DNA from 2 places in the Shewanella aestuarii genome. Region 2 is predicted to be linked to the other one. Evidence: riboswitches for the same ligand, from Rfam matches in the RefSeq annotation. Region 2 holds a riboswitch; the other holds the start of a gene.

Region 1 (15,080 bases), 660 kb from region 2:
CCCGCCACCCAAGGAACTCCCGGTTATAACGTTCATGGTGATGTGTTAAATCAAGTACCAGGGAAAGACGTGCTGATGGAACCTGGAAGTGGTACGGCATTAAGCCCAAATAATCCTAACCAATTGATCGCAACGGTATCAGGACAACCTGTTGAAAACCGTAAAGGTATGCAAGTAGATGATGTCCTTCAAATAAAAAATGTTGATGTAAAATATGGTCACGTTAATTTTAAAGGCAGCGTACTGATTACGGGAGACGTTGGCGAAGGCATGCATGTAAAAGCCAGTGGCGATATCACTGTGATGGGTTTTGTCGACTCAGCCACCTTAGAAGCAGAAGGTGATGTGATTGTCAGTAAAGGAGTTATCGGTAGACTGATTAAAGATCATGAATTAAGCACCAAAATTAAAGCTCAAGGCCAAATCTGCGCCCAATTTGTGCAGTATTCTGAATTAACTGCAAAAGGTGCAATTCTGGTCACCAAACAACTCTTACATAGTCATTCCCAGTCTGACGAAACCATTACCGTTAGCGACGCACAAGCTAGGCGCGGTGATTTAGTGGGTGGAAGAGCATCTGCAGCAAAAGGGATCCGCGCGGTAGCCTTTGGAGCGACTGCTGGTACTAAAACTGAACTCTTTTGCGCAATGGGCCAACAAGAGCTAAAGCAAGACATGAAAGCCCTTGATGAAAGTGTTAAACAGCTGGTAGTGGCTGGTTTAGATATCGAAGCCAGATTGCGAAAACTCCCCCAAAATCAGAATGGCAAAATGATGCTGGTATGATTGAGCAGGTTAAAATGATGCTGGATCAAAAAAAGCAAATTGCTGAAGAACGCACTAAAGAAGAACTTGAATTTAATCAACTACAAAATGATGTAGAGGGTTATTATGACCGTTACTTTATCAGAGCTGAAAAACACATTTTTGCCAATGTCGAACTGCATATAGGTAATGCCAAAAACCGCAGCCAACGTGAACATGGGCCATGCACCGTAAAAAATATTAATGCTGAAATCAACTTCGATTATAGCGCCTAATAGCACTGATATTGACTTTAGGTTAACACTAGCATTAAAGCCGTAAAAAGATGGCCTGCACTAATACTGCAGGCCATCTTTTTGAATACTAACAAGCCAATAAACCATATATTTGGGTTCTCAAACCTAGCCTCTGTCATTTATTACCCGCATTTTTACTGTTAATTCAATTTATTGGCTTGCTACGATTGAGCCAAATCCATGGCTCTGGCAAAATGGCGCCAATTTACATGCTATTAGAGAACACACATGGAGTTATTGAATATTGAGTGCCTTGGTAAACGCTTGCGTCTTGAAGGCTCAATGGCTGGCTGGCAGCAGCTATATTGGGACAACCAATTGGTATCACAAAAATCAGCCTCTCCACAAAATCAAGCATTTCAAATCCATCAATTTGAATTAACTAGCAGAGCCCCAGCATCAGTCCATGTTGATCATGAGGCAATTGACCCTAACCCAATAGCACAAACTCAAGCCATCGCGATTCGGCTTGAGGTTGACTTGCAATGGCAACCATTCCAACTCGATTACGGCTTATTAGTTGATGAAGAGCAGATCAGCCAAGGTCATCGCAATACCCAAGACATTGAAAAACAAGTGCCTGAAATACCTGCGCCTAAAGCCAATAAAGTCAGCATGATTGGTCTAGCCTCATTAGGCTTCAAGCTGCTTAAAAGCGCCAAAGTTGTAAAAACTTTACTCGCCGGAGCCAGTGTTGCCGCATACTCATGGTTATTTTCAATCGAATTTGCCCTCGCACTGATTGCATGTTTAGTGTTTCATGAATATGGCCATATCAAAGCAATGAAATACTTTGGCATGAAAACCAAAGGCATCTACTTAATTCCTTTTATGGGCGGCCTTGCATTAAGCGACGAGCGCATTAATACTCGCTGGCAAGATGTCGTGATATCTATCATGGGGCCAACCTTTGGCTTATTTTTATCAATCGCTTGTTTAGTAGCCTTTTGGATTACTGGCAATGTCTTTTTTGCTGGGCTTGCCGCATTTAACGCACTGCTGAATCTGTTTAATCTATTACCCATATTGCCACTTGATGGCGGTCACATTTTAAAAAGTATCAGCTTTTCGATGAACAGCTTAGTGGGATTAATCGCCTGCATTGTTGGAGCGGCCATTGGCGTGTTTATCAGTTACAGTCTTGGGTTAGCTTTATTAGGTTTCTTGTTGCTTATCGGCAGCTTAGAAATTGTTTTCGAATGGCGATCGCGCCACCAAAGTCATTTATTACCGCTGGACCGTTATGGCCAAATTTTCTCTGCGATATGGTATTTGCTTACCATTGGAGGCTTAGTTGCCATTATTTGGGCAGTAGCCGGCACAGGCGATGATATGCTGCGTATGCCGCTTGAGATATTAAAAAGCTAGTTGAGATGGAATAAGTGAGGCGGCAATGACTAAAGCGGTTTACTAACGTGGATAGAGAATACGGTTAAAACGGGATTGCCTCCCAATTGAAATATGCTCTTTTCAGCTTTTTATCTGAATACGGGGCTTCCAAAGGGCAAGAGCGCTTTGCCCCTTTAATCAAGGCCAGACAAAACGCCGAAAGTTTTCTCGGCAAAATAGGCTACATTAGCAATCAAAACAAACAAGCCATCAAAGCTCAAACACGTTAGTCATGACTTTATAAAGCTCGGTTCCTTGATGTACTGACGCAGAAGCAAAATGCAATATAGGTACACAATCTTTATCTAAACTAATAGCTGTTAATGCCTTATCAGTACCATATAAATCTAACCGTAATAAATCCACTAACGGCTGACCTGCTGGCAACGGCTTACCCACTTGAGCACGATATTCCACTAAGCCAGCGTGCGGAGCATGAAACTTTTTATAATCATTTAAATAGCAAGCAAAACGCGGCATAACTTTCGGTGCGATCTTTTCAGCAATTACCCCTCGCTGGCTTAAATAGGCCAAAATCCCTTGGGCATCATCAAGGGCGTCGGCCATATCAATTCGCTCTTGGCTGGCAAGTTCAAGGGTAAATGCCGCTATCGGCACAGCAAAATCCCGCCCTTGGCTTTGTATGTAATCAGCTAATTGCCACCATGGGCAGAACGCTGCTTCATCCATTGCGCCACCAAAACTATTAGGAATAATTAAGGTATAAGGAATAGAGAAGTATCGCGCGTTATCACGATCAAACTCTGGACAATAAAGGTGCTTACAAGACTTAGGCCCGGTATGTAAATCTAAAACAATATCAGCCTGATGCGCTAAGGATTGCAAAGACACCGCGAGTCGATGACCTGTGGTAATCCCCCAACTATGTTGCAACTTTAGTTGACATTGTTCAACGAGAGTAAGCTTAAACGCTTGGATAATTTGTTGATTATCTAAATGCTGATGCGCTGCAAACCAAGCGGCAATATCTAGCTTGTGATCTAAATACTCTCGGTTCCAATTCACCCCTGTTATGGGATCAAATCGACCTAATGTAAACTCACCACTTTTTTGATTAATGCCCAAAGGATTCGCCAGTGGAGCGAAAGTGATATCCCCAGCACTTGATAGTTTTCAAGTAGGCTCATCAATTGATAGATGACAGCATTGCCCTGTACTTCTGCACCATGAACATTGGCTTGTACATAAACGCTTGGCGCACTATCACTTTGGCCTTTAAATTGATACAAAGGCACATCAAGCGCTTGCCCAGCTGCAAGCTCACCGACATTCAATACACTTCGAATCGCTTTGGTCATTCACTCACTCTTATTCAAACAAATTTTTATGCAAGGCATGAACCACAGTAGCGGCTTCAGCTTCATCAACCAATACACACAAGTTATGCGGGCTGGCCCCTTGGCAAATCATACGTACATTATGCTTTTCAAGCACTTGGAAAACACGACTACAAATACCCGCTGTGGATGCAATCTTATTACCAATAATGGCGACTAAGGCTAAGTTATCTTCAACTCGAACACGACAATGCTGTGACAGTTCTTGTAATAATGATTCACTTAACAGCCCTTGACCACTTGAGTCCGAACCCGTTTTATCTAGGGTTAGCGACACGTTCACTTCTGAAGTCGTGATCAAATCGACTGAAATTTTGTGTCTGGCTAATGTCGCAAATGTTTCAGCTAAAAAGCCCTGCGCGTGCAGCATTTGTAAACTGTGTAAGTTAAGTAAGGTTTGATCGCGACGCAAGGCCACCGCGCGATAAACGGGGGCATCTTCAACTTGATGACGGATCCAAGTACCACCGGCTTCAGGGGCTTTACTAGATCCAACAAACACCTGAATTTGCTGACGAACAGCAGGTAAAATAGTCGCAGGATGAAGTACCTTAGCACCAAATGTTGCCATTTCAGCGGCCTCATTAAAGCTAATTTCAGCAATGGGTCTTGCGTTGGGGGCTAAACGTGGATCTGTGGTGTAAATACCGGCAACATCGGTCCAAATCTCAACAGCAAATGCCGTTAACGCTTCAGCTAATAATGCTGCAGAATAGTCACTGCCACCGCGACCTAGTGTGGTCGTTCGGCCCTGTTCATCAGCACCAATAAAGCCTTGAGTGACAATAACCTGATTAACTAGTAAAGGTTGTAAATGATCGCGCGCTAACATGGCTATTTGCTCAATCTGGGGTTCAGCACGACCAAAATGGCTGTCTGTACGTAGCACTTGACGAACATCAAAAGCGTTAGATGGGGTACCTTTTTCGCGGATAACGGCTGAAAATAATACCGAAGAACATTGCTCGCCCATAGATAGCAATTCATCCATAATCGCTTTACTGCGATCAAGCTCTAAGGATTCACTTAAAACAGCCATTCGGCTAAGTAGCTTATCTATTTGGGCATTAATATCTTGAGGACTGCCTAATTCGTCAATAATACGATATTGAATTTGGGCAATTTGCTTTAATAAACTTAAACGACGCTCATCATTTACATTAGCTTGGGTTAGCTCAACGAGTAAGTTGGTGACACCACTTGAAGCACTCACAACAACAAGACGAGTATTTGGATTGGCTAATACGATATCAGCACAGCGGCTCATAGCTTGATAATCAGCAACAGAGGTTCCGCCAAACTTAGCGACAACTAATTGATTTAACGACATGAAATATACGCTCCGAACTAAACTTCGTTCGAAGAGCCTGGTGCTAAGATAACGCACCCTTAAAGAAGGGAAACAGCAATCACCACCAGAAGCTCTCCACCAAAAAACAGGTGACAATCGTTAGGATTCAGCCTAAACGACCGATAGAAAAAGTAACCAAACTCGATCATATCTCGGCGTTAATCTCCCTCATAAGTTATCATCGGAATTGGTTTTCCTACAACTTACTACCTAGTTAACGCTCCTCTTCTGTGCCTCCCTAAGGGAGGGATGAGCAAAATAGCAATAAACCTATCTCTAAGTCAATGCTAGAAAATTCAAACGCTCTTTTTTTTAAAAAATACAGTAACTCAATGTACTACAAGAAGGCGGAAGGAAAAAAGTTAAGACAATGAGAAAGCAAACTAGCTTGAAACAAAAATAGAAAAAATTTCATAGTGAGATTAATAAAGTCAATCATAGGTATGAAAAGACACTCCTGTTTGTTAAAAAGATTGTCTCAAAAGATATATTAACAAATGTATAAAGCATTTTGTTAATGGCTATCAGGAAAATCGCTAACCAATCTTAGACGCTGTTCGAAACGCCCAATACACACCTCAGCTTTAGCTAAATCAAAACAAGCAATCAATGACAATACGCCTTCATGGACATAATAGATTGCATGCTGCCTAAACTCCCTTCCTAGCTCAAGCGCTTGTTCTTTATCAATAAAAATCGCCCAACTTTTTTCCATATGGGATAAGTCTGGTGCAACCCCAATGACTGCTCGATAAGGTCTTTGATATTGAAGGATTTTTGATTGTAGCTTTCGATCTAATAGGCGGTTTTGACTAGGGGAAAGTAGGCTGCCGTAAGGATTATGAGCAGTAACAATTGCAAATGAAAAATCACTAGATAACGGTTGAGTAAATAAAAAATGGGTGCTTTGATAGTGTTTCCACAAGTTGTCGATAACATTTTCCATAATATTTCTCTATTTTGAAGCCTAAAATAGTCTAGCAGACAAGTGCAAATAACGAAAGTTTTGTGAGGAAAATCACAATGTTAATAATAAATTTTACAATCAAAAACAAACGCTTAAACTAAAAACACAATAAAATCACTCTTGGTGATAGCAAATTTGTTAACATTTTATTTGTTAACAAATACAAAAAAAGGGTACAATGCTCACCAGTTACTCATAAATGGTCACAAAAAACCATCAACAGCAAGCGAATGTTGCATTATGGTTTAACATTTATTGACACAAAGTTTAGCGCTGTTCGATTAATGTTCTATCTTTATATAACACATTAATTAAACATGAATTTAAAATTAAGCTGGGAACTTTCAACAGCTATTTGATTCATAAATACCAACAAGACAAGCGCATCAATTTATAGCTTTTAGAAATAGCTCATTTAGCAGTAAGTCAACACAACAGAGTTGGCTTATAGGAAAATGAGTAGAGTGTTTAAGTTCAGGGCAGACATAAATAAACACCCAAAAATAGAGATTTTAACGTATGTCATCTGATGACCTGCGTATAACGCTAGCAACCAATCGCTAGAAACGAATTTTAAACATTTAGGTAAATATTATGCAAAACCCACATATTTTGATTGTTGAAGATGAAGCAGTAACTCGTAATACATTACGTAGCATTTTTGAAGCTGAAGGTTATGTCGTTACTGAAGCTAATGATGGCGCAGAAATGCACAAAGCAATGCAAGAAAACAAAATCAATTTAGTGGTAATGGACATCAACCTACCAGGTAAAAATGGTTTATTACTTGCTCGTGAATTACGTGAAATCAACAACATTGGTTTAATTTTCCTAACAGGTCGTGATAACGAAGTTGACAAGATTTTAGGTTTAGAAATTGGTGCAGATGACTATATCACCAAGCCATTTAACCCACGTGAACTAACCATTCGCGCCCGTAATCTATTAACTCGTGTTAACAGTGCTGGCACTGAAAATGAAGAAAAAGGTAGCGTTGAACATTACCGCTTCAACGGTTGGAGCTTAGAAATCAACAGCCGTTCTTTAGTTAACCCACAAGGTGAATCTTATAAGTTACCACGCAGTGAGTTCCGTGCAATGCTTCACTTTGTTGAAAACCCAGGTAAAATTTTAACTCGTGCTGACTTATTAATGAAAATGACTGGCCGCGAGCTTAAGCCACACGATCGTACTGTTGACGTAACAATTCGTCGCATTCGTAAGCACTTTGAAAGCCTAGCTGATACGCCTGAAATCATCGCGACAATTCACGGCGAAGGCTACCGTTTTTGCGGGAACCTAGAAGACTAATCACCTATTGATTTGGTCCGTTTGATAATAAAAACCGAACTAATTGAGTTCGGTTTTTTTATACCTGCTAGCTAGCAAAGCTAATCTTCCCCCTAGCGATACTAAACCTAGTCAGTTTATCACTGGCTATATTTTAGCAATCACAATCAATAACGCGTATGAAAATGCTATATTAACCCAGTACTTAATGTGATTAATCAAAATGATTATCAGAAATGAATTGGGATCAAAATACATGACACACAAATTATTGTTACTCACCAGAGAAAACGATAAATATCGAGAGCTGTTAAGTAACTGCAATTTGCCCCATTTGACTATTCTAGGTGACTCACCCGATAGCATAATGCAGTCGGATATTTGGTTTGCAGAACCCAACTTAGCAGCACCATTATTAAATCACGCTAAAAATTTACGCTGGCTGCAATCAACCTTTGCAGGTGTAGATAAGTTAATCTCAACAAGACAGCGTCGTGACTACATACTGACCAATATTCGCGGTATTTTTGGACCATTAATGAGTGAGTACCTCTTTGGTTATTTACTTGCTCACCAAAGACAACATCAAAAATATCAGCAGCAACAGCAGCAAAAACAATGGCTCCCGGGTAGCTACCAAACACTACAAGGGCAACACTTGCTGCTTTTGGGCACAGGTTCGATCGCTCAGCACATTGCTAGTACCGCAAAGCACTTTGGGATGACGGTAACAGGTATCAATCGCCAAGGCATGGCGACGGCAAGCTTTGATAAAGTTGGCACATTAGCCCAACTAAATGACTTTTTACCAAAAGCAGATGTGATTGCCAGTGTACTCCCTCATACCGAAGAAACTCATAATATTCTTAACCAGCACACACTGACCTTATTAAAACCCAAAGCCATGCTGTTTAACCTAGGGAGGGGAAATGTGCTCGATTTGGATGATTTAGATAGTCATTTATCCCAACACCCTGAACAGCAAGCCATACTAGATGTTTTTAATCAAGAACCCTTGCCTGCCGAGCATCCAATTTGGGCAAGATCCAATGCTATCATCACCCCGCATATTGCAGCCCCAAGTTTTCCGGAACAGGTGGTTGAGGTGTTTTGCCATAATTATGCTTTGTGGTTAAAACAACAACCTTTAATCAATTTAGTCGACTTCACTAAAGGCTATTAGTCGTAATCAACTACACACTGAATGTTAGAAAAAGAAAAATGGTGATTTAAGTAGCAATTTAAACCAAAAGGCATTGGCAATGATAACCGTTTTCATTTAGAATTAGATTCATTGAAAGAGCGATGAGTTATTAACCATCTAATCCCCTAATGTTGGTTTGAGGCTGTTATGTACGTTTGTCTTTGTCATGCCATTACAGATAAGCAAATTAAAGAAGCGGTTAGCCAAGGCGATTGCTCACTTGCTGATGTGAAAAAGCGCTTAGGTGTAGCTGATCAATGCGGAAAATGTGCCCGTATGGCAAATCAAATTATTCAAACACAACTAGAGTTTGAACCTAACTTCTACGAAGTCGCTTAATCTTGGTATAAATGCACACAAAAAAAGCAGCTAATCGCTGCTTTTTTTGTGTCTATGAGTCTATCAGTTAGTCGATATCCCTTGGGTCGTCTGTCGCTGTTACCTCATCAGTACCGCCATCGGTTAGTGCTAACATTTCTACTTCAACACTATCAACTCGCTGTAAGCCTCGTGGTAACTTGGCCCTCTACGCCCACGCTCGCCACGATAATGCTCTAAGTCACTCGCTTTTAATGTCAATTTTCGCTTACCTGCCCATAGGGTAACTGCGGCACCATTTGGAATAACATTTAGATGCAATAACAGCTCTTCACGGTTTTTAGCTCGCTCAGAAGGTATACCGATAATTTTATTGCCCTTACCTTTTGATAATTGCGGCAAAGCATCGACCCCAAACATCAACATTCGCCCTTCGCTGGTTATCGCCAATAAAGATTGATCGGGTCCTTTACCAATTAATTGTGGAGTCAAAACTTGAGCATTAGTCGGTAAACTTAATAATGCCTTACCTGCTTTATTGCGGCTGACCATATCTGAGTAAGCAGCGATAAAACCGTAACCTGCATCACTGGCTAATAAGTAACATTGTTGTTCTTCACCCATGATCACATGTTTCATGACCTCGCCCGATGCCATATTAAAGCGAGTGGTAATCGGCTCACCTTGGCTTCGTGCCGATGGTAAGGTGTGGCTATCTGTAGCAAAGGCCCGCCCTGAAGAGTCAATAAACACTGCAGCTTGGTTACTTTTCCCCATAGCGCTACATAAATAACTGTCGCCAGCTTTATAAGATAAGCCTTGTGCATCAATATCGTGGCCTTTAGCACAACGTACCCAGCCTTTTTCAGATAACACCACAGTAACCGATTCAGCAGGGATCAACTCTTGCTCGGTTAATGCTTTTGCTTCAAGGCGCTCAATAATGGGTGAACGTCTGGCATCTCCATAGGTTTCACCGTCATTAATCAGCTCTTTTTTTACTAAGGTTTTCAAGCGGCGATCAGAACTTAATATCAACTGTAACTTGTCACGCTCTGCCGCTAATTCTTCTTGCTCAGCTTTAATCTTAAACTCTTCAAGCTTTGCAAGATGGCGCAATTTTAACTCTAAAATCGATTCAGCTTGTTTATCGGTTAAATTAAAACGAGCCATTAACTCTGCTTTGGGCTCATCGTGAAAGCGAATGATTTCAATCACTTCATCAATGTTTAAAAATGCCACCATCAAAGCTTCAAGAATGTGTAATCTTGCCAGTACTTTATCTAAACGATATTGCAATCGGCGAGTCACAGTCGTTACCCGATACTCAAGCCACTCACTAAGCATGGTTTTTAAGCCCTTAACTTTTGGGCGACCATCTAAGCCAAGTACATTTAAGTTCACTCTAAAGCTTTTTTCTAAATCAGTTGTCGCAAATAAATGCGCCATTAGTTGATCGCAATCAACCCGATTAGAGCGTGGTACAACAATTAATCTGACCGGATTTTCATGATCAGACTCATCGCGTAAATCACTCACCATCGGCAATTTTTTTGCCTGCATTTGAGCTGCAATCTGCTCTAAAATCTTGCCGCTACCCGCTTGATGAGGTAATGCTGTTATGACAATTTCATGATTTTCTACGCTGTACACCGCACGCATTTTGATAGAACCACGGCCTGTATCATAAATCTTGTGGATATCAGCGCTAGGGGTAATAATTTCAGCTTCTGTTGGATAATCAGGCCCAGGAACAAACTCCATTAAACGCGCCAAATCTGCCTTGGGATTATCAAGCAATTCAACACATGCCGAGACCAATTCTTGCACATTGTGGGGTGGAATATCGGTCGCCATACCAACAGCAATACCGGTAATCCCGTTAAGTAAAATATGTGGCAATCTTGCCGGCAACGTTTTAGGTTCTTTTAATGTACCGTCAAAGTTGACGCCCCACTCAACCGTACCTTGCCCCAACTCTGATAAAAGCACCTCCGAAAACTTAGACAATTTAGCTTCGGTATAACGCATTGCTGCAAATGACTTAGGATCATCGGGAGCTCCCCAGTTTCCTTGGCCATCAACTAATGGATAACGATATGAAAACGGCTGTGCCATCAACACCATCGCTTCATAACATGCACTGTCACCATGAGGGTGATATTTACCTAACACATCGCCCACTGTACGGGCAGATTTCTTTGGTTTTGATTGAGCCGATAACCCAAGCTCACTCATGGCATAAATAATACGACGCTGTACAGGCTTTAAGCCATCGCCAATGTGCGGCAATGCACGATCCATAATGACGTACATTGAATAATTTAAATAAGCCTCTTCGGTGAATCGGCGCAACGGCATTTGTTCAACGCCGTCTAAGCTTAATTCAATCCCATCACTCATCTGTGGTTTCCTGTGATTGTTCAGATGCCTTATAGAACAAACGATATACGTTTCCTTTTAAGTCATCTGAGATATAAATTGCGCCATCTGAAGCGGTAAGCAAATCAAATGGTCGTGCGACGGGAAACTCTCCGTCTAAAAAACTCACCACGGTTTCACGTTGTGAGATGGTGGTTTTATCTTGGCTGTTATCAAGCAATAACATCACTATTTGGTAACCCACCTTACTCGAACGATTCCATGAGCCGTTTTCTGCTAAAAAAAGCTGATTTTGATAACGCTCGGGAAACTGTTTGCCACGATAAAAATGCAGTCCTGTTGGCGCAACATGTGCTGGTAATTCATAGACGGGCGTGGTCACTTTTAAATTAGCAGGCTTCACATAAGCAGGCTCTTCAACATCTGTGGCATGTAGGTAAGGAAATCCAAAGTGAGCGCCTTTCTCATCTAGGCGGTTAATCTCGTCAGCGGGAATATAATCACCCATCCAATTACGCGCCAAATCGGCAAACCATAGAGTGTTATCATTAGGAGCCCAATCAAAACCTGTCACACTTCGCACACCTAATGCAACTTGCTCGCTTGCTCCGGTGTCAACATTGATAGCAATAATGCTGCCAAAAGGCGCGGGAGCTTCACATACATTGCAAGGCATACCTAAGGCTACATAAAGGCGACCATCAGGCCCAAAACGCATCGCACGCGAATAACGTTTTTCTAATTCAGGTAGATTGCTGTAAATTTCTTGGGCCCGACTGGGACGACGCAATCGTTGTTCAATATTTTCAAACTTAACAATTCTATCTTCTTCAGTGACATACAAATCACCATTATAGAATGCTAAAGCATCAGGGTTCTCAAAACCTCTGGCAATGATATATCGTTTATCAACTTGGCCATCTTGATCATTATCGACTAAAGCGTAAACCGTTCCATGTTTTTGTGAGCCAACGAATAAAGTGCCGTTATCGCCCAAAGCCATTTGCTTTACATCGCCCAAATCAGAGGCATATAACGATAGTCCAAATCCTTTTGTGACGGTAATCATCACCGACTGAGCCGCATTTGTTGTACTGACAACAAATAGACTCAATCCTAGTAGCGCACAGGTTTTAATCATTTGTAACCAATAAAAACCAAGTGACTTTGTTTTGATATACAACATCTTATTATTCTAATGCCTTGAATTTATTATTATCGGCAGTCAGAAATCCTATTATATTTGGGCTAAATCACCCTTAGATTCTAACCAACTCTTTCTATCTGACGAACGTTTTTTAGCTAATAGCATATCCATCATTGCATCTGTTTGCTCTGCATCATCAATAGTTAATTGCACCAAACGACGAGTATTAGGGTCCATGGTGGTTTCTCTTAATTGCAATGGATTCATTTCACCCAGACCTTTAAATCGAGTAACCTGTACTTTGCCCTTTTTATTTTCAGCTACCAATCGGTCTAAAATACCTTTCTTTTCATCCTCATCTAACGCATAAAAAACTTCTTTACCTATATCGATTCGGAACAAAGGAGGCATGGCAATATATACATGTCCTTTCTCAACTAACACTTTGTAATGCTTTAAAAATAAAGCACAAAGTAAGGTTGCAATATGTAATCCATCCGAGTCAGCATCCGCTAGAATACAAATTTTACCGTAGCGTAATTCATCAATATTTTCACTGTCAGGATCACATCCTATTGCCACAGAAATATCATGCACTTCATGCGAGCCTAACACTTGCGAAGCATCAACTTCCCAGGTATTTAAGATTTTACCGCGTAGCGGCATAATGGCTTGAAACTCACGATCACGTGCTTGTTTTGCACTGCCGCCCGCTGAGTCCCCTTCCACTAAAAATAGCTCACCCCGCATAGGGTCTTGACCTGAACAATCGGTTAATTTTCCGGGCAATGCAGGGCCTGACGTGACTCGTTTTCGCGCGACTTTTTTTGCGGCTTTTAAACGGCGTTGAGCATTGTTAATACATAACTCTGCAAGTTGTTCGGCAAGTTCTGTATTTGAGTTTAACCACAAAGAAAAAGCATCACGTACAATGCCAGAAACAAAGGCTGAACTTTGTCGACTAGATAGTTTCTCTTTGGTTTGCCCAGCAAACTGGGGGTCTTGCATTTTGATTGATAAAATAAAGGCTGCTTTATCCCAAATATCCTCAGGAGAAAGCTTAATGCCGCGAGGCACGAGGTTTCTAAACTCACAAAATTCACGCATCGACTCTAATAAACCTTGCCTAAAGCCGTTAACGTGAGTACCCCCTAATGGGGTTGGAATTAAGTTCACATAGCTTTCGTTAAGACTTTCACCGCCTTCTGGCAGCCATGTAATCGCCCAATCAGCCGCTTCTAATTCGCCTTTAAAACTACCAACAAAGGGCTCTTCAGGTAATAAAGGTGAGTCTTTAACCGCTTCTTTTAGATAGTCAGTTAGGCCGCTTTCATAAAACCATTCATGTACTTCATTACTTTGTTTATTGGTAAATTTGATCCGCAGACCTGGGCATAAAACCGCTTTGGCGCGTAACAAATAAATAAGTTTAGTAATAGAGAAATTAGCTGAATCGAAATAGCTGGCATCTGGCCAAAATTGCACTCGAGTACCCGTATTACGGCGTCCGCAAGTGCCAGTAACGGTTAAGTCTTCCACTTTAAAACCATTTTCAAATGCCATTTCATACACTTGTGCATCGCGGCGGACGCTGATTTCAACTCGCTTTGATAGCGCGTTAACCACTGAAATGCCAACACCATGCAAACCACCTGAAAATTGGTAGTTTTTATTGGAAAACTTACCGCCAGCATGCAGCTTAGTTAGAATGAGTTCAACCCCAGGGATCCCTTCTTCAGGGTGAATATCCACTGGCATACCACGGCCATCATCGGTGACTTCTAACGAGTTGTCTGTATGTAATATCACTTCAATTTTTGAAGCATGGCCGGCTAATGCTTCATCGACACTATTATCAATCACTTCCTGACCCAGATGATTGGGGCGAGATGTATCGGTATACATACCCGGACGGCGTTTAACCGGGTCAAGTCCATTTAGGACTTCAATTGAATCTGAAGTATATTGATTAGTCATATTCCACACATATTGTTATTTATTATCTACTGAGCAGATAAATTTTAATTGTTAAGGCAGCTGAAGAAATCGACAAATTTTATCAAGCTGTTGCTCGTATCCCACAAAACTGTGGTCGCCATTGGGTTCTAAATGTAGTTCGCAGCAATGATACTTATGCAAAGCCTGACGATAATCTAACACTTCGTCACCAGTTTGCAACAAAACCAAGAAACGATCTGGATGGCAAATGACCTTACTATCATATTGAGCCACTGCTTCTCGATCTTCTGGCAACACTTGATAATGCTCATTCGTGTACGGATTATATTGAGGCCCAATAAACTGTTCAAACAATTCATAGGGTTTTACTGCAGGATTTACTAAAACAGCTCGTCCACCATACTTTTCAGCTAAAAAACTCGCAAAATAACCACCTAAAGATGAACCAATAAAGCGTAATGGCTCCCCGTTTGCTTTTGCCTGTTCGGTAATCCTCGTAAGTAAAGCCATAGCTTCATGAATAGATGTCGGAACTTGCGGCTGATGGAAACTAAGGTTGGGATAATGCTGTTTGATGTAATTGGCGGTTTGCAACGCTTTGTCTGACTGATTAGAGCTATTAAATCCATGTATATAAAGCAGCATATGTCCTCA
Region 2 (15,080 bases):
AAACCTTTAGAAACATTGGCAGTGGCTGATTTAGGTGTCACGTTAAAAGCCCATCAAACAGTATTAAAGGTCACCCCGCCTGCTGAGCGTCAAGCGGGTATTATGGTGTCTTCTGTTGAAGAGTTAGTTGAAAAATTAAGAAACGAAGCGAAGGTGATCTAACATGGCTATTTTAGTTTTAGCAGAACACGATAATGCGCATTTAAAAGCCGACACCGCTAAAGTTGTTGCTGCTGCAACGGCTATTGGTGGCGATATTCATGTGTTAGTTGCCGGTAGTGGATGTGCTAGCGCAGCAACTGCGGCTCAATCTTTAGCTGGTGTGAGCAAAGTATTAGTGGCTGATGCCGCAGAATATACCAATCACCTTGCTGATAATCTGGCTAAATTAATCTTGAGCCTAGCTGGAGATTACGAACATATCCTTGCTGCAGCATCAAGCGTGGGTAAAGATACATTACCTCGTGTTGCAGCCTTATTGGATGTGAGTCAAATTTCTGAAGTGATTGGCGTTGAAAGCGCTGATACCTTTATTCGCCCTATTTATGCAGGTAGTGCTTTGGCTACGGTACAAAGCTTAGATGCCAAAAAAGTAATGACGATTCGCCCAAGTGCCTTTGATGCAGTGGCTAATACAGGAAGTGCTGAACTTGCCAATGTGGCTGAAGCCATCCAGTCGAAAGCTGAATTTGTTTCTCAAAGTTTAACTGAATCAGCGCGCCCAGAATTAGGTAATGCTGGCATTATCGTTTCTGGTGGTCGTGGCATGGGTAGCGGAGAGAACTTTGCTATTCTTGAACAATTAGCTGATAAGCTTGGTGCGGCTGTTGGAGCTTCACGTGCTGCAGTTGATGCCGGTTTTGTGCCTAATGATCTACAAGTTGGACAAACAGGGAAAATTGTTGCTCCTGATTTGTATATCGCAGTGGGGATTTCTGGTGCGATTCAACATTTAGCAGGTATGAAAGACTCAAAAGTTATCGTCGCGATTAACAAAGATCCAGAAGCGCCAATTTTCCAAGTGGCAGACTACGGTTTAGAGGCTGATTTATTTGAAGCGATTCCAGCATTGAATAACCTGATTTAAAGTGTGATATTGTTCACAATATACGGCCATGGGGTAGCATCCTCATGGCCGTATGTGTTTTCATGTGCGCGCTTTGTGCCCGCACAACTTTAAGCTATGCTTATTTATTGAACAATAGCTTATCGTTTGTTGGGATAACGCCCTTTTAAGTAGAGGTGCGCTAAATATGAGTAAAGGTAAGTAGGGTGATGCCTGTGATCTATCTTGAAAGGATTTAGCGCCGAAGTTGTGATTGATATCGGTCAATACAGCTGGTGTTGTTACCGAATAGGTACTGCACTGCCATAGTATTTTTTGTCGGGATGACAAGAAGAAATTACTATGGAGCGCTACTGATAGGACAGGTGTTTCTTAAGATATTGCATTATCTTACACCGGTTCAGTTGCCCTCCATTCGTACTTACACGAAGAATAAATTAATGAATGTTTTAAGTCACGCCGATTCGGCTTTATCACTATTGCCTCCTGTCATCGCTATTGTGTTGGCTATTACCACCAGAAAAGTTTTATTGTCTCTTGGCATTGGTATTTTAGTGGGCGCGTTATTACTTACTCAGTTTGCGATAGGCGATACTGCAGTATTTATAGGGGAAACCGTTAAAGGTCTTGTTTGGGATGATGGCGCGTTAAATAGCTGGAACCTCCAAATTCTTGGCTTTTTGGTGATGTTAGGGATGATAACGGCTCTCATCACTGTCAGTGGCGCTGCCCGTGCTTTTGCTGATTGGGCTCATGAGCGTATTCGTAATAAGCGTGATGCTAAGTTAATGACCATTTTCTTAGGTTGTGTCGTGTTTATTGATGATTATTTTAATAGCTTAGTTGTGGGTTCTATTGCGAAGCCTATTACTGATAGATATCACATCTCACGCGCTAAACTTGCCTATTTATTGGATTCTACCGCGGCGCCAATTTGTGTTATTTCACCCATCTCAAGTTGGGGGGCTTATATTATTGCCTTGATTGGTGGTATTTTAACCGCGCATGGTTTTACTGAATCAGGACACTTAAGTGTGTTTGTTCAGATGATCCCAATGAATTTCTACGCGGTTTTTTCTTTATTATTGTTGTTGTGTGTCGCCTTATTCAGCTTAGATATTGGCGCTATGCGCCAACATGAGTTGAATGCTCAAAAAGGCGAGCTGTTTGATGAATCTAAAGGACTACCACCAGGGGCAAATGCTGACTTACCTGAAGCCGATACGGGTAAAATTTTGGGATTGTTCTTACCTATTTTTGCCCTAATTGCTGCAACTGTCTTCTTTATGCTTAACAGTGGTGCTGCTGCACTGGCTGCGGATGGTCAATCATTTAGTGTTATCGGCGCATTTGAAAATACCGAAGTGAGTCAGTCATTATTTTATGGCTCGATTGTTGGCTTCCTTGTGACGCTTGTTTTAGCCTTTGTGCAAAAAATAGATATCAAACTAATTATGTTAGGTATTACCGCAGGTGCTCGTTCAATGTTACCGGCGATTTACATTCTATTATTTGCATGGACCATTGCTGGGGTGATTGGTCAATTAGAAACGGGCAAATATATGGCGAGTTTGGTCACTGGTGCTATTCCGTTTGCATTGTTGCCGGTAGTGCTATTTATTCTTGCGGGTATTACGGCGTTTTCTACCGGAACCAGCTGGGGCACCTTTGGGATTATGTTGCCAATTGCTGCTGATATGGCGATGGGGAGTGACTCAACCATGATGCTGCCTATGTTGTCTGCGGTACTGGCTGGGGCGGTATTTGGTGACCATTGCTCACCGATTTCAGATACCACTATTTTGTCTTCAACCGGTGCGAGTTGTCACCATATTGATCACGTCATTACTCAGTTACCTTACGCGTTAATTGTGGCCTTTATCAGTATTATTGGTTATGCAGTACTAGGGTATACAGGATCAATTTTAATGGGCTTTATAGCCTGTAGCTTGGTATTTGCTATCAGCTTATTTGGATTGAAGTTAAAGGCTGGTCGTTAAGCAATTTTGACATTAAAAAGCCGCTCAGATAACACTGTGCGGCTTTTTTGTTTGTTTTTATTGTCGATATACAAGTAGAATTTACCCAAAAATAGCGATTAGGAAATCATTTTGGCACAACTGTATTTTTATTACTCAGCAATGAACGCAGGCAAATCCACTTCATTATTGCAATCTTCATATAACTACCGCGAACGTGGTATGCACACTGTGGTGATGACCGCCTCAATTGATGATCGTTATGGCGTTGGTAAGGTTGCTTCAAGAATTGGAATCGAAACCGCTGCACAAGTGTTTTCAAGTGACGATAATTTGATTGATATTATTAAAGCCTCACATGAACAGCAGCACATTCACTGCTTACTGATTGATGAAAGCCAATTTTTGTCAAAAGAGCAGGTTAAACAGTTAACCTATGTGGTCGATCATTTTGACATTCCTGTGCTGTGTTATGGTCTTCGGAGTGATTTTCAGGGTGAGCTATTTACCGGCAGCCAGTACTTATTGGCGTGGGCAGATAAGTTAGTTGAGCTTAAAACCATTTGTCATTGCGGTCGAAAAGCGAATATGGTGGTGCGTTTAGATGGTGAAGGCATGCCGATGAAAGAAGGTGAGCAAGTTGCTATTGGTGGCAATGAAACCTATGAGTCAGTTTGTCGTAAACATTTTAGAGAGTTCTTATGGGACTAATACAGGGGTAGCATAAGCTCTGTTTGATAATGAAAAAAGGTTAGCACTTGCTAACCTTTTTTCATTATCAATAAGTTTAAATTTATAAGGTAAAACGCTTAACCGAATTCGTCAAAGAGGTGGCCAGCTGATTAAGCTCTTGGCTGCGTTGCGCCATTGCTGATGATTGCTTGGCATTGTGCTCAGCGGCTTTAGCTGTATCAGACATAGTGTGATCAATTTGCTGGCTAAAGCTGACTTGGTCCTGTGCGGCGTGATTGATGCTTTGACTCATGCTATTGATAGTCATTAACGCAGATTCAATTTGTTGGATAGCAGTATGCAAGGCTTGGCTTTGTTCAACGCATTCATTAGCTTGATTTTGCCCTTGAGAAATGGCTTTTACTGCCTTATCTGTTTCAGTTTGCAACGCACTGATCATGGTTTGAATTTCAGCCGTTGATGATTGAGTACGTGACGCTAGTGAACGTACTTCATCCGCGACCACAGCAAAACCGCGACCATGTTCACCAGCTCGAGCTGCCTCAATTGCTGCATTGAGCGCAAGTAAATTGGTTTGGTCAGCGATAGCACTAATGGTAACTAAAATTCCACCTATACCGTCACTGTGTTGGCTTAAGTTGTTCATGATGTTGACTGAGTGACTTAACCCAGTTGAAAGTTGTTCTATTCGGTTTCTGTTTTCATCGGCAATGACTTTAACTTGATTACCTTGCTCTGAGGCGAGTGTAATCTGCTGAGCAGATTCGACGGCCTGCTGATTCACCGTATTAGAGCTTTGATGAATTTGCTCAGCGAGTTGTTTAGCCTGATTAATATGCTGAATTTGAATATTGGCAGAGTCGGCAATTTGCTCACCTTGCTGGCGTGAATGGGTCGCCGACTCATCAAGACGATGGGCGTTGTTACTGATATCTTTTAAGAGTGAGGTTAAATCATCTGATAGCTTGTTGATGTTATCCATTAGCTCGCCAAATTCATCGTCATTGCGTTTACTCAAGCGTTTAGATAAGTCACCACTGGCTATGCGATGCAAAGCTCTGTTTACCGCTTGCAATGGCCCCAGCATGGCTTTTGAGGTTAAGGAATAAATAATAACGGCTAAAATAATAAAGATTATTGCCAAACTGATAACAGTAGTTTGCGCGGTACTGATTTCATCTGCAGCAGCAGATTGCAAATCGTTGAATCGCTGATCCGCTAGCATCATTAATTGATTGAGTTCGCTTAAGCTTGCATCAAAAAATTGATTAGATTGTTGGTTGGCCGTTTCTGCCGCAATTAACGCAGCCACCACATTGCGCTGACTCTCATATAAACTACCAGGGGCGTCTAATAATTCGCTTAATTGGCTAAATTGTTCCGCAAAAGCGGTAAGTAACTCATCAGCTGGCAAACTCGCAGCTTGTTGCTTTAAAAATAGAAAGTTGGTTTCAATATTCGTCATCAGCATCAATACATCTTGCTGATGGTTATTGATACTTTGTATGTCCGTAAAGCGGCCAACTTCAGTCATAATATTGCCCATATTGTAAATGGCATCATCTATGCGCGTACCAGTGCCAATCACTTCCTCTAATAACCCGTCTTGGCCTGCAGCATCAATAATCTCTAAATCAATCATGCTATTACTAGCATTATCTTTTACTTGTAAAAATTGGCTGAAAAGTGCTTGATAGTGGGATTTATTGTTCTCGATATTTAATTTGGCATTAAACATGTTGTCACTTTGAGATACGTATTGAGCATATTCTGTGCTGACTGTATTTAAGGTGGATTTCATTTTGGGTTGGTCAGCTACTTTTTCAGCTAAATCTGTAAACGTTGCCAAGTACTCTGTTTTAAGCTGATTAAATTGATTAAAAGTGGCTTGAATGTTGGCATGACCTGACTGCGAGAAAGCTAAACTGCCAGTTTTGGCCATTTTGAGCAAACTAAGTTGCAAAGCATTGGTTTGGTTTTGTACTGGAACGGCTAAAGTTTGAATGTTGGCATTAGCGGTTTGAATTTGATTTAATGAGCGATAAAAAAAACTACTTCCAGCAATCAGTAATATTCCTATAGTCGCAAAACCTAAAGCAATTTTTTGTTTGATTGTTAACTCAAGCATAATATTTAGGATCTCTTATTTTTATTGTATAAATGCGTTATGGTTAATCTTACTGAAGTGCTATCAATTTGTAGTTTAGCAAACAAATCGCACCATGGTTTTATCAACTTTAGATAGCACTTACTTAAGCTTATCGGTAGTAATACAATAAATTGTAATTTTTTTGTTAATAAGCTTAGATGATTTAAACAATTTTTCATTCATTTACGAGTAGTTGATGCAGCAAATTCAAATAGCTAGCAAGGCTGATATTGTTCCTTTTAAAGTGGTCTGTGTTGGGCGTAATTACGTTGAACACATCAAAGAGTTAGGTAATGAAGTACCAGATGAAATGGTGGTTTTTAGTAAACCCAACTCAGCAATCAGTTCACAGCTAATCGCTGTGTATCAAGAAGAGCTACATTATGAAGCTGAGTTATGTTTTGTTATCAAGCATGGTCAGCTCTATGCTGTTGGTGTGGGATTAGATTTAACCAAAAGAGGTTTACAAAATAAGCTTAAAAGCCAAGGCTTGCCATGGGAGCGTGCAAAAGGGTTTAATGGTGCAGTTGTATTTAGCGAATTTATTGTAATCGAGCAAGTGACTAGCGACTGGTGTTTTACCCTAACCATAGACAATGAACTGGTTCAAATAGGCCACTCGTCATTAATGATGTATCCCCCGCAAGTGATTTTAAACGAGCTACAAAGCTTTATGCACCTTGATGATGGTGATGTGATCATGACAGGTACACCCAAAGGTGTCGGCAAAGTGATCAAAGGTGCGAGATTTGAGGTTAAGTTGTGGGCTGATATCCCCTTTACCACAGAAGACGAACTCGTGAATAACCTGCAGCAATTAACGCCGTTAATTTGTCAGCAATGGCAGGCAAAGTAATATGAAGCAAGCAGTCAGTGTTTTTGACTCACGGGTGAATTTATTGGCCGAGAGCCCTTTATGGCATCCACTGACTAGCACCCTATATTGGGTTGATTTTCCCAATAATTTGCTAAGAAGCCGTCACGGAGACACAACGCAGGAAATCAAACTTGCTGAAATGGCTACAGCAATTGCTTGGATAGATATTGAACACTTATTGTTGGCTAAACCCAGCGGCTTATACCAATTTAATACCCATACTCATGCTGAAACCCTTCTGGTTGCCATAGAAGCGCAGCGCGCGGATCTTCGCAGTAATGATGGCCGCGCCGATCCTTGGGGCGGATTTTGGTTGGGTACTATGAGCAGAGAAGGTGAAGAGGCAATAGGCAGTATTTATCGATGGTATCAATCTGAACTACGCTTATTAGTCTCTGAAATTGGCATTAGTAACGGCCTATGTTTCGATAAATCCCGTCACTTAGCGTATTTTGCTGATTCAGCTAAGCAGCAAATTTTTTCAATCAAACTTAATGATTTAGGATGGCCAATTGCTAAACCAGAATTGTTTATGGATTTTTCAGCATCAAAAGATGTCCCCGATGGTGCAGTTGTTGACGCTAAAGGTAACTTGTGGGTAGCCTTATGGGATGGGGCGGGTGTTGTGTGTATTTCCGCTGAAGGCGAGCTATTGCAGCGCATCGATGTAAAAGTAAAGCGCCCGACATGCCCAGCATTTGGTGGTGAACGAGCCCATATTTTATTTGTGTCATCAGCTCAATTGGGGCTAGAAACGCAAGCGGCAAAGACAATCGCAAATGGCAATATGATCCAATTTGAACATGGTACAACAGGACTGTTTGAGCCTGCAGTTAAAATCAAATAAGCATTAGTGCTAAAGACTTATAAATCAATATAATAGACTTTATTTATATCATTATTAGGAAGTTAAATGACCGAACAAGCCGCATTAAAAACATTAGCTAGCCATTTAATGAGCCAGCGTACTGCACTCAAACCGGCATCAGAACTTGCGGCTATTGCGCCGCAAAGCATTGATGATGCTTTTTATGTTCAACAACAAATGATTAAGTTGTTTGGTAAAGAGATTGCTGGTTGGAAATGCTTAGTACCACAACCCAATGACCAGCTTATATTTGCACCGATTTTAGCCGATGCGGTTGTTCAGCAAGCGGCTTGCCCAATGATAGCTCATAGAACTACGGAGCAATCTATCGCGTTGATTGAGCCAGAAATTGCGTTTGTATTAGGTCAAGATATTGCCCCTAACCAGCAATATACAGATGCCCAAATTGATGCAGCCATGAGTGGTGCGTTTATGGCATTAGAATTGATTCAATTAAGATTTAGCCAAGACTACAGTGCGTCTAACCTTGAAAAGTTAGCAGATGGATTAAGTAATCAAGGCATTTATATTGGTCCTGAAATTGATATTCAGGCGGTTTACCAAGCGAGTGAGGTCAGTGTTGAAGTCACTGAGTCGCCAGCTGGTGGTGATGAGCAAACACAACATTTTGATGGCAAGCATCCTTGCGGCTTACCACAAAGCCCTATTTATTGGTTAGTTAATTATTTGGCGTCTAAAGGGGTTGGGCTTAAAAAAGGCCAAGCAATTATTACGGGATCTTATGCTGGTGTCGTTAAAGTCGCTATGAATACCCCAGTGACTATCCGTTATGAAGGGTTAGGTGAGTTCCAAGTTAATTTTGAAGATAAGCTTTAATGAATTAATTTGTGGTAAGACAGTTAATTGATTACTCAGTGCTATTAGCGAGTTTTAATGTAGGAAATTCAGGGGCATTTATTTTGCCCCTGATTTGTTGCTTTATCTAGCGAATATCTTGCTCGAGTTTAATACCAGTCCTAATAAATAACTGATCACTCTCGCTTATGAAATACCCGATCACTGCCTTAGATTTTTTGGTTGTAGAATAAATGCTTATCAAAAAAATCTGCCTTGTTATCACGTATTTTTCTACGCTATTTATGGCCAGTTATTTATTGTGATTGTCATAAATGTAATTTAATTGATGTTTGATCTTTTTTCGGCATGGAATTTACCACTAATAAAAAAGAATTATCAATCAGGCGTTTCACCTCGCCATCAGGCACAGTGCAGTCAAAATAAACTGATATCCAATGTTTTTTATCCATATGGTAGCCCGCTGTAATGGCAGGAAAAATGTCTCTTAAAGCATTGGCTTCATCGGGATCGCATTTGAGGTTTAGCATCAATAAATCATTACGTTGCCCAATTAAAGCAAACATTTTGTTCTTTACTTTAAACACATGGACATCTTCACCAAAAGGAAAGTCAACATGGGTTTCTGGCTTGGCCAGTAGATATTGTTGTAATGATTCAAAGTCCATCTGAATTCCTTTTACCTTAGAAGATGACAAGTTACTTTTTATCATAGTTTTGATTTTAACCGCTTTTCAAGTAGTTCTTTTTTGATTGAGTTGTATGGGCGACCTTGTGTTGGCAGTTAAAGAAGTTCTTTTATTGAGTTATATTGAGCGTGAAAACAATTATCTCCTTGAAATTAAGCAGTTAAGAGGGTAATACTGCACTCATTAACGGATAACAAATTTGCGTCAATCATGCGATAGGGAGCATCAATCGTGGAACATTTAGTGTGGAACTTAGATCCTGTACTGCTGTCTTTTATGGGCCTTAAAATACATTGGTATGGGGTTCTTTTTGCCACAGCAATTACCACAGGCTTTATGGTGATGAAGCGGATCTATGCGCTTGAAGGACTCGATACAGAATCACTTGATGATTTATTGATTTATAGTGTTGTTGGTATTGTTGTAGGGGCCCGCTTGGGCCATGTTTTTTTCTATGAGCCAGGATACTATTTGTCTAATCCTTGGATGATATTAGCCATTTGGAAGGGCGGGCTGGCTAGTCATGGTGGCACCATAGGCATGATATTGGCCATGTATTTTTATCAACGTAAGGCGCAAATACCGTTTTTATTTTTGATGGATCGCATTGCTATTGCGACGGGAATTTTTTGCTTTTTTGTGAGAATGGCAAACTTCACCAACTCCGAAATTGTTGGTATTCCAACGGATAAACCATGGGCCATTATTTTTGAGCGTATTGATATGTTGCCTCGTCATCCGGCTCAGTTGTATGAAGCAATCACTTATTTAGGGCTCTTTATCGGCATGTGGTTGCTTTATCGTTTTACCCATATAAAACAAAAGCAAGGGGCCTTGTTGGGGCTATTTTTAGCGCTGGTATATGGTTCACGTTATTTGATTGAGTTTGTTAAAGTGAGGCAAGCCGAATTTGCTCAAGATTGGAGTATGAGTGTGGGGCAAATGCTCAGTATTCCATTTGTCATCGTTGGCTTGTTGCTGTTTATTATGCCATTTGTGTTGAAACGCTAAATGTCTATTGCTCATTTAGAATAAAGGTCATGGCTCACAGATATATGTGAGCCATGGCTAAGTTTGTCGTCATTAAGTTTGTGTTGTTCAACTGAACAATGGTTAGTTTGCTCCTTAATTTCTGCGCTTCTGACTGGAAATCTGTCTTTAGTTATTCGAGGTCTTTCCTGTACTCATTTAGTCACAAATCCTTATCACATATCCGTGGTTTTAGTCTAAATTGCTGTAATATTTATGTTTTATAAGCATTATTTAGTTATACCAACAAGCACTAAAATTAGATAAATTTGACATAAGGCTTGTGTATTAGAAAAATCTTATGGATAATAAGGCTTATTCAGTCAGCAATCACCACAATGACTAAAGCATGTATAACAGGCAATGACCTTATACTGGTATTTAGCAACTGTTGGTTTCAGGAGAGAGTCATGGTTAAAATTTTAATTATCGGCGGCGTTGCCGGTGGCGCTTCAGCTGCAGCGCGCGCACGTCGTCTAAGTGAAGATGCAGAAATTATCATGTTTGAGCGAGGCGAGTTTGTCTCGTTCGCAAACTGTGGCTTGCCTTATCATATTGGTGGTGACATCAAGGAAAGAAGCAAATTATTACTGCAAACTCCTGAAAGCTTTTTAGCGCGGTTTAATGTTGATGTTCGAGTGAAGCACGAAGTTATCGCAATTAACTCCGCCGCCAAGACTGTCACAGTCAAAAATCTGCAAACTGGTACAGAGTACAACGAAAGTTACGACAAGTTATTACTCAGCCCAGGTGCAAGTCCGATTGTGCCGCCTATTGAGGGTATTGATAACCCTCTCACCCATTCATTGCGTAACATTCCAGATATGGATCGCATTCTTAACACCATCAAGATGAATAAACCGGAACACGCCACTGTGGTGGGTGGCGGCTTTATTGGCTTAGAAATGATGGAAGCCTTTCATCAAATAGGCATTAAAACCACCTTGATTGAAATGGCGGATCAAGTCATGACGCCAGTTGATCGTGAAATGGTGGGCTTTGCCCATGCTGAAATACGACAGCAAGGTATCGATTTAAAATTAGGCGTTGCACTGCAAGCGGTTGAGTTTATGCCAACTGAGCATGTCGCGAGTATTGAGTCTGGTGAAAATGAAGCTCATCAACATCTGCAAGGTCAACTTAATCTAACGTTAAATAATGGTGAAACATTGACCACAGATCTGCTTATTATGGCCATCGGTGTTCGCCCAGAAATCACCCTGGCTAAGCAAGCTGGTTTACAAATTGGCGATCTTGGCGGTATTTATACTCAGCCAAATATGCAAACCAGCGATCCTGATATTTATGCCGTTGGTGATGCCGTTGAAGACCAAGACTTTGTAACAGGTAAGCAAACGCTTGTGCCGTTAGCTGGGCCTGCTAACCGTCAAGGGCGGATGGCAGCAGGTAATATGCTTGGTCGTAATGAAACCTACAAAGGCACACAAGGCACAGCAATCTGCAAGATTTTTGATCTTGCAGTGGCTTCAACAGGTCAAAATGAGAAGCAATTAAAGCGTGATGGCGTTGATTACCAAAAAGTGTATGTGCATGCCGCCAGTCATGCCAGCTATTACCCAGGCGCTGAAATCGTGTCGTTTAAAATGTTATTTTGTCCTAAAACAGGCAAAATTTATGGTGCTCAAGCGGTCGGAAAAGACGGTATTGATAAACGCATTGATGTGATGGCCGTTGCCCAACGAGCCGGGATGACAGTTGAACAGCTACAAGACCTTGAGTTGACCTATGCACCGCCTTATGGCAGCGCTAAAGATGTCATCAACCAAGCGGCATTTGTGGCCAATAACCTAATAAAAGGTGATTCAACAGCCATACATTTTGATGAGATTGACCAGTTAACGGCTGATCAACTCTTGTTAGATGTTCGTAACCCCGGAGAGCTTGAGGCCGGTGGTAGTATCGCTGGTGCGATTAATATCCCGGTTGATCAACTGCGTCAACGTATGAACGAACTGCCAAAAGATAAAGAAATCATCATCTACTGCCAAGTTGGTCTACGTGGCAACGTCGCTTATCGCCAGCTAGTTAACAATGGTTTTAAAGCTCGTAACCTTATTGGTGGTTATCGCACCTATAAGTTTGCTAAAGCATAAAGTGTTTTGAGGTTTTGTTGTTCATCAAAAGCCAGCATGATTTGCTGGTTTTTTGTTTCTCGATAGTTTTACTTTGATTAAACTGTGTCTATGGCAACATAATTAAAAGGGCTTAAATACAACCCTAAATACCCACATCTGTAAGATGTGAATACCCTTAAATGTGGCCAACAAAAAAGGCACCTTTCGATGCCTTCTTAAACTCATTACGCAATAACAAATCAGTTATTCCAACAAACAATTTTACGTGTTATTTCAACAAGGCCACAGCTTCCATGTCCAGTTCAATATCGGTGCAACCTTTTGCACAATAAATTCCCGGTAATTTATCACTTGCCTTGGCATTTTTACCGTTAGCCGGTAACACTAAGGTGAGCGGCTTTTTACATTCGCTGCACTCTGCAGTGTTACCTTTCATCATGCGCTTGATCAGATTCTTTTGCTGATTAAACGATGCCAATGTTGTGTCATTCACTGCTGAAAAATCTAGTTTTTGTGTTTCGCTCATTACCGCTACCTACATGAAAATTGACTTAGCTTGATGAATTAATGACGATTTACTTTACGCTATCTTTTGGACGCCAGCGTTGTAATTCAACAGGAATTGCTACGCCTTGAGCGGTCAGTAAATTAATACGTGCCTGATAAGCGGCGCCGTGCATCAAGTGTTTTGCCAAGTCTACCGCATTTCGCTGGGTATAATCATCTAAATAGCTGCCTTTTGCCCATTCGTTGAACGCGCCAAGTGCAGGACCTGCCCAAATTTGGTAATCCATTTCACGGCCCACTTCACCTGAATTAGACCAGCGGCTTGAAAGGCCAAGATACCAACGGAAAATAAGTGCCATTTTTCGCTTAGGGTTACCTTGTGCGCGTTCGATTTGCTTCGGATCTCGCTCGTTAAAATGCGCTACAGTTCCTGCCCAAATTTCATCAAGGCTGGCACGGAACACTTGTTTTTCAAGCTTTTCACGTTCTTCAGTTGGAATCGCTTCGATTGATTCATAACGGGTATAAATTTCATAAAGCTTATTGGCGCGCATTGGAAATAGGGTACCGCGTTTAACCACTTGCAGTTTCACGCCCATTTCGAACATGTCCGCAGCGGGTGCCATAGTTACGTCAGCCATTTCAGTGGTGGCAAGTAGTTTTCGAGTATGATCACTGGCGCCCGCTTCAACACAGGCTTGGTTAATCGAGCCGGTAACAATATAGGCTGCACCCATATTAAAGGTTGCCAGTGCCGCATCCGGCGTGCCGACACCACCGCCACAACCAACACGAATGGGTGGGTTGTAGTTATATTCAGCTTGCACCTTGTCTTTTAAGGCCAAGATGGTGGGCAGTAAAGTGACTAAAGGACGGTTGTCGGTATGGCCACCTGAATCTGCTTCTGCAGTGATATCGTCTGCCATAGGAACAAGCTGGGCTAATGCCATTTGCTCTGGGGTGATTAAACCTTCATCAACCAGTTTTTGCAGTATTTTGGCTGGCGCGGGTTGCATGAATTTAATCGCCACTTCGGTGCGGCTGACTTTAGCGATAACTTTGTTGGCAATAACAATGTCACCATTGGCATCTCGGCTTAATCCTGCTGCACGGTAATAAACAATTTGTGGGGTTAAGCCTAAAAATGCTGAGGCTTCCACGGTGCGAACTTTATGTTTTAAAAATAACTCAACGCTGCCACGTTCAAGGGCTGGCTCACTTGGACTATGAATTAAGTTAAACATGTATGGGCCGTTGGGCAGCGCAGCTTGAATGCGCTGTATGGCTTGCTCAACCCGTGATGGGATTAAACCTGCTGCACCAAATGAGCATAAAATTCCGGCTTTGCCCAATGCAATAACGAGTTCTTCAGATGAAATACCATTCGCCATTGCGCCTGCGTAGTAAGCGTATTTAACGCCATGTACACGGCGAAAATTACTATCGCCTAGGCTTTGGGTGCCCAGCGCTGGGGCAAAAGCGCTGACAGGTAAGTCTTGGCCTATATCTGTTTTGTCTGTCACGACTTGGGCTGTTTGAGAAACCCCTAAGCCTTTTTCTGGATGGTTGATTAAGTAACAGGCTTTATTTAAGTCTTTTAACTTATTACCAATAGCGGCTATATCAAAGCTGGCATCTGCGTTCGCCACTTGCCATGGCCATGGAGATAGCTTTTCGTTTTGAGTGCTAATTGTCATTATTAATCCTTATGCCTCTTCGATACAGATTGCGATATCTTTTACTTCGTAAATTCTTAAGCCATCTTTGCTTAAGTTTGCGTCACCAATAATGATGCGTTTGCCGTTTTCATCTTTCACGGCACTAATATGCACGTCTAATGACATTTGCTTGTTCAGCGGGTTAATTTGACCGCGGTACTTCCACTTTATGTTAGATAAAATCTGGCCAAACTTAGGGTTAGCGAATCCTTTGCCTAAGTCTTTACAGATGGCGTAAGTTTGCATTAACTCGATAATGGCTTCAACGCCTAATGAGCCGGGCATGACAGGATCTTGATGGAAATGGAATTGGAAGAACCAATCACTTGGGTCAATGGTGCGTGACGCCGACAAGTAACCTTGGCCGTATTTACCGCCTTTATCAACGATTTCTGCTTTGTCGATAAAGTTAAGCTGACCGCCTGCTAAGCGATAATGAGGCTGATTAGCGGGGGCATGGAATACCCGTGACTGCTTATCGAGTAAATCGACTGTGATATCCGCAGCAACATTATTGTCAATATGCCAAGGTTGGGTTATACGGCCGTTATCAATACCCAACTGGTTTTTAAGGGCATCACCTTTGAAGTAAC

What was found. Region 2 has a riboswitch for lysine ahead of HBH39_RS05945 (Na+/H+ antiporter NhaC family protein). Riboswitches for the same ligand answer to the same signal wherever they lie in the genome.
Region 1: linked by a shared signal. The riboswitch ahead of lysC (lysine-sensitive aspartokinase 3) and the one ahead of HBH39_RS05945 (Na+/H+ antiporter NhaC family protein) in region 2 are both predicted to bind lysine.

Annotation. Positions count from the first base shown of each region.
Region 1 covers NZ_CP050313.1:618,374-633,453, reverse strand. The annotation lists partial or broken gene HBH39_RS02955 (DUF342 domain-containing protein) at 1-1,040, shown strand, start outside; gene HBH39_RS02950 (site-2 protease family protein) at 1,290-2,429, shown strand; partial or broken gene HBH39_RS02945 (succinylglutamate desuccinylase/aspartoacylase family protein) at 2,661-3,769, opposite strand; gene lysC (lysine-sensitive aspartokinase 3) at 3,780-5,138, opposite strand; lysine riboswitch at 5,220-5,395, opposite strand; gene HBH39_RS02935 (DUF3293 domain-containing protein) at 5,674-6,105, opposite strand; gene arcA (two-component system response regulator ArcA) at 6,721-7,437, shown strand; gene HBH39_RS02925 (D-2-hydroxyacid dehydrogenase) at 7,673-8,599, shown strand; gene HBH39_RS02920 (bacterioferritin-associated ferredoxin) at 8,768-8,959, shown strand; partial or broken gene parC (DNA topoisomerase IV subunit A) at 9,027-11,341, opposite strand; gene HBH39_RS02910 (PQQ-dependent sugar dehydrogenase) at 11,334-12,506, opposite strand; gene parE (DNA topoisomerase IV subunit B) at 12,558-14,444, opposite strand; gene HBH39_RS02900 (YqiA/YcfP family alpha/beta fold hydrolase) at 14,496-15,071, opposite strand.
Region 2 covers NZ_CP050313.1:1,280,305-1,295,384, forward strand. The annotation lists gene HBH39_RS05935 (electron transfer flavoprotein subunit beta/FixA family protein) at 1-162, shown strand, start outside; gene HBH39_RS05940 (FAD-binding protein) at 164-1,087, shown strand; lysine riboswitch at 1,230-1,427, shown strand; gene HBH39_RS05945 (Na+/H+ antiporter NhaC family protein) at 1,507-3,066, shown strand; gene HBH39_RS05950 (thymidine kinase) at 3,178-3,756, shown strand; gene HBH39_RS05955 (methyl-accepting chemotaxis protein) at 3,839-5,866, opposite strand; gene HBH39_RS05960 (fumarylacetoacetate hydrolase family protein) at 6,084-6,743, shown strand; gene HBH39_RS05965 (SMP-30/gluconolactonase/LRE family protein) at 6,745-7,611, shown strand; gene HBH39_RS05970 (fumarylacetoacetate hydrolase family protein) at 7,678-8,469, shown strand; gene HBH39_RS05975 (MmcQ/YjbR family DNA-binding protein) at 8,757-9,116, opposite strand; gene lgt (prolipoprotein diacylglyceryl transferase) at 9,369-10,148, shown strand; gene HBH39_RS05985 (FAD-dependent oxidoreductase) at 10,577-12,280, shown strand; gene HBH39_RS05990 (hypothetical protein) at 12,531-12,788, opposite strand; gene pfaD (eicosapentaenoate synthase subunit PfaD) at 12,838-14,466, opposite strand; partial or broken gene HBH39_RS06000 (beta-ketoacyl synthase N-terminal-like domain-containing protein) at 14,476-15,080, opposite strand, start outside.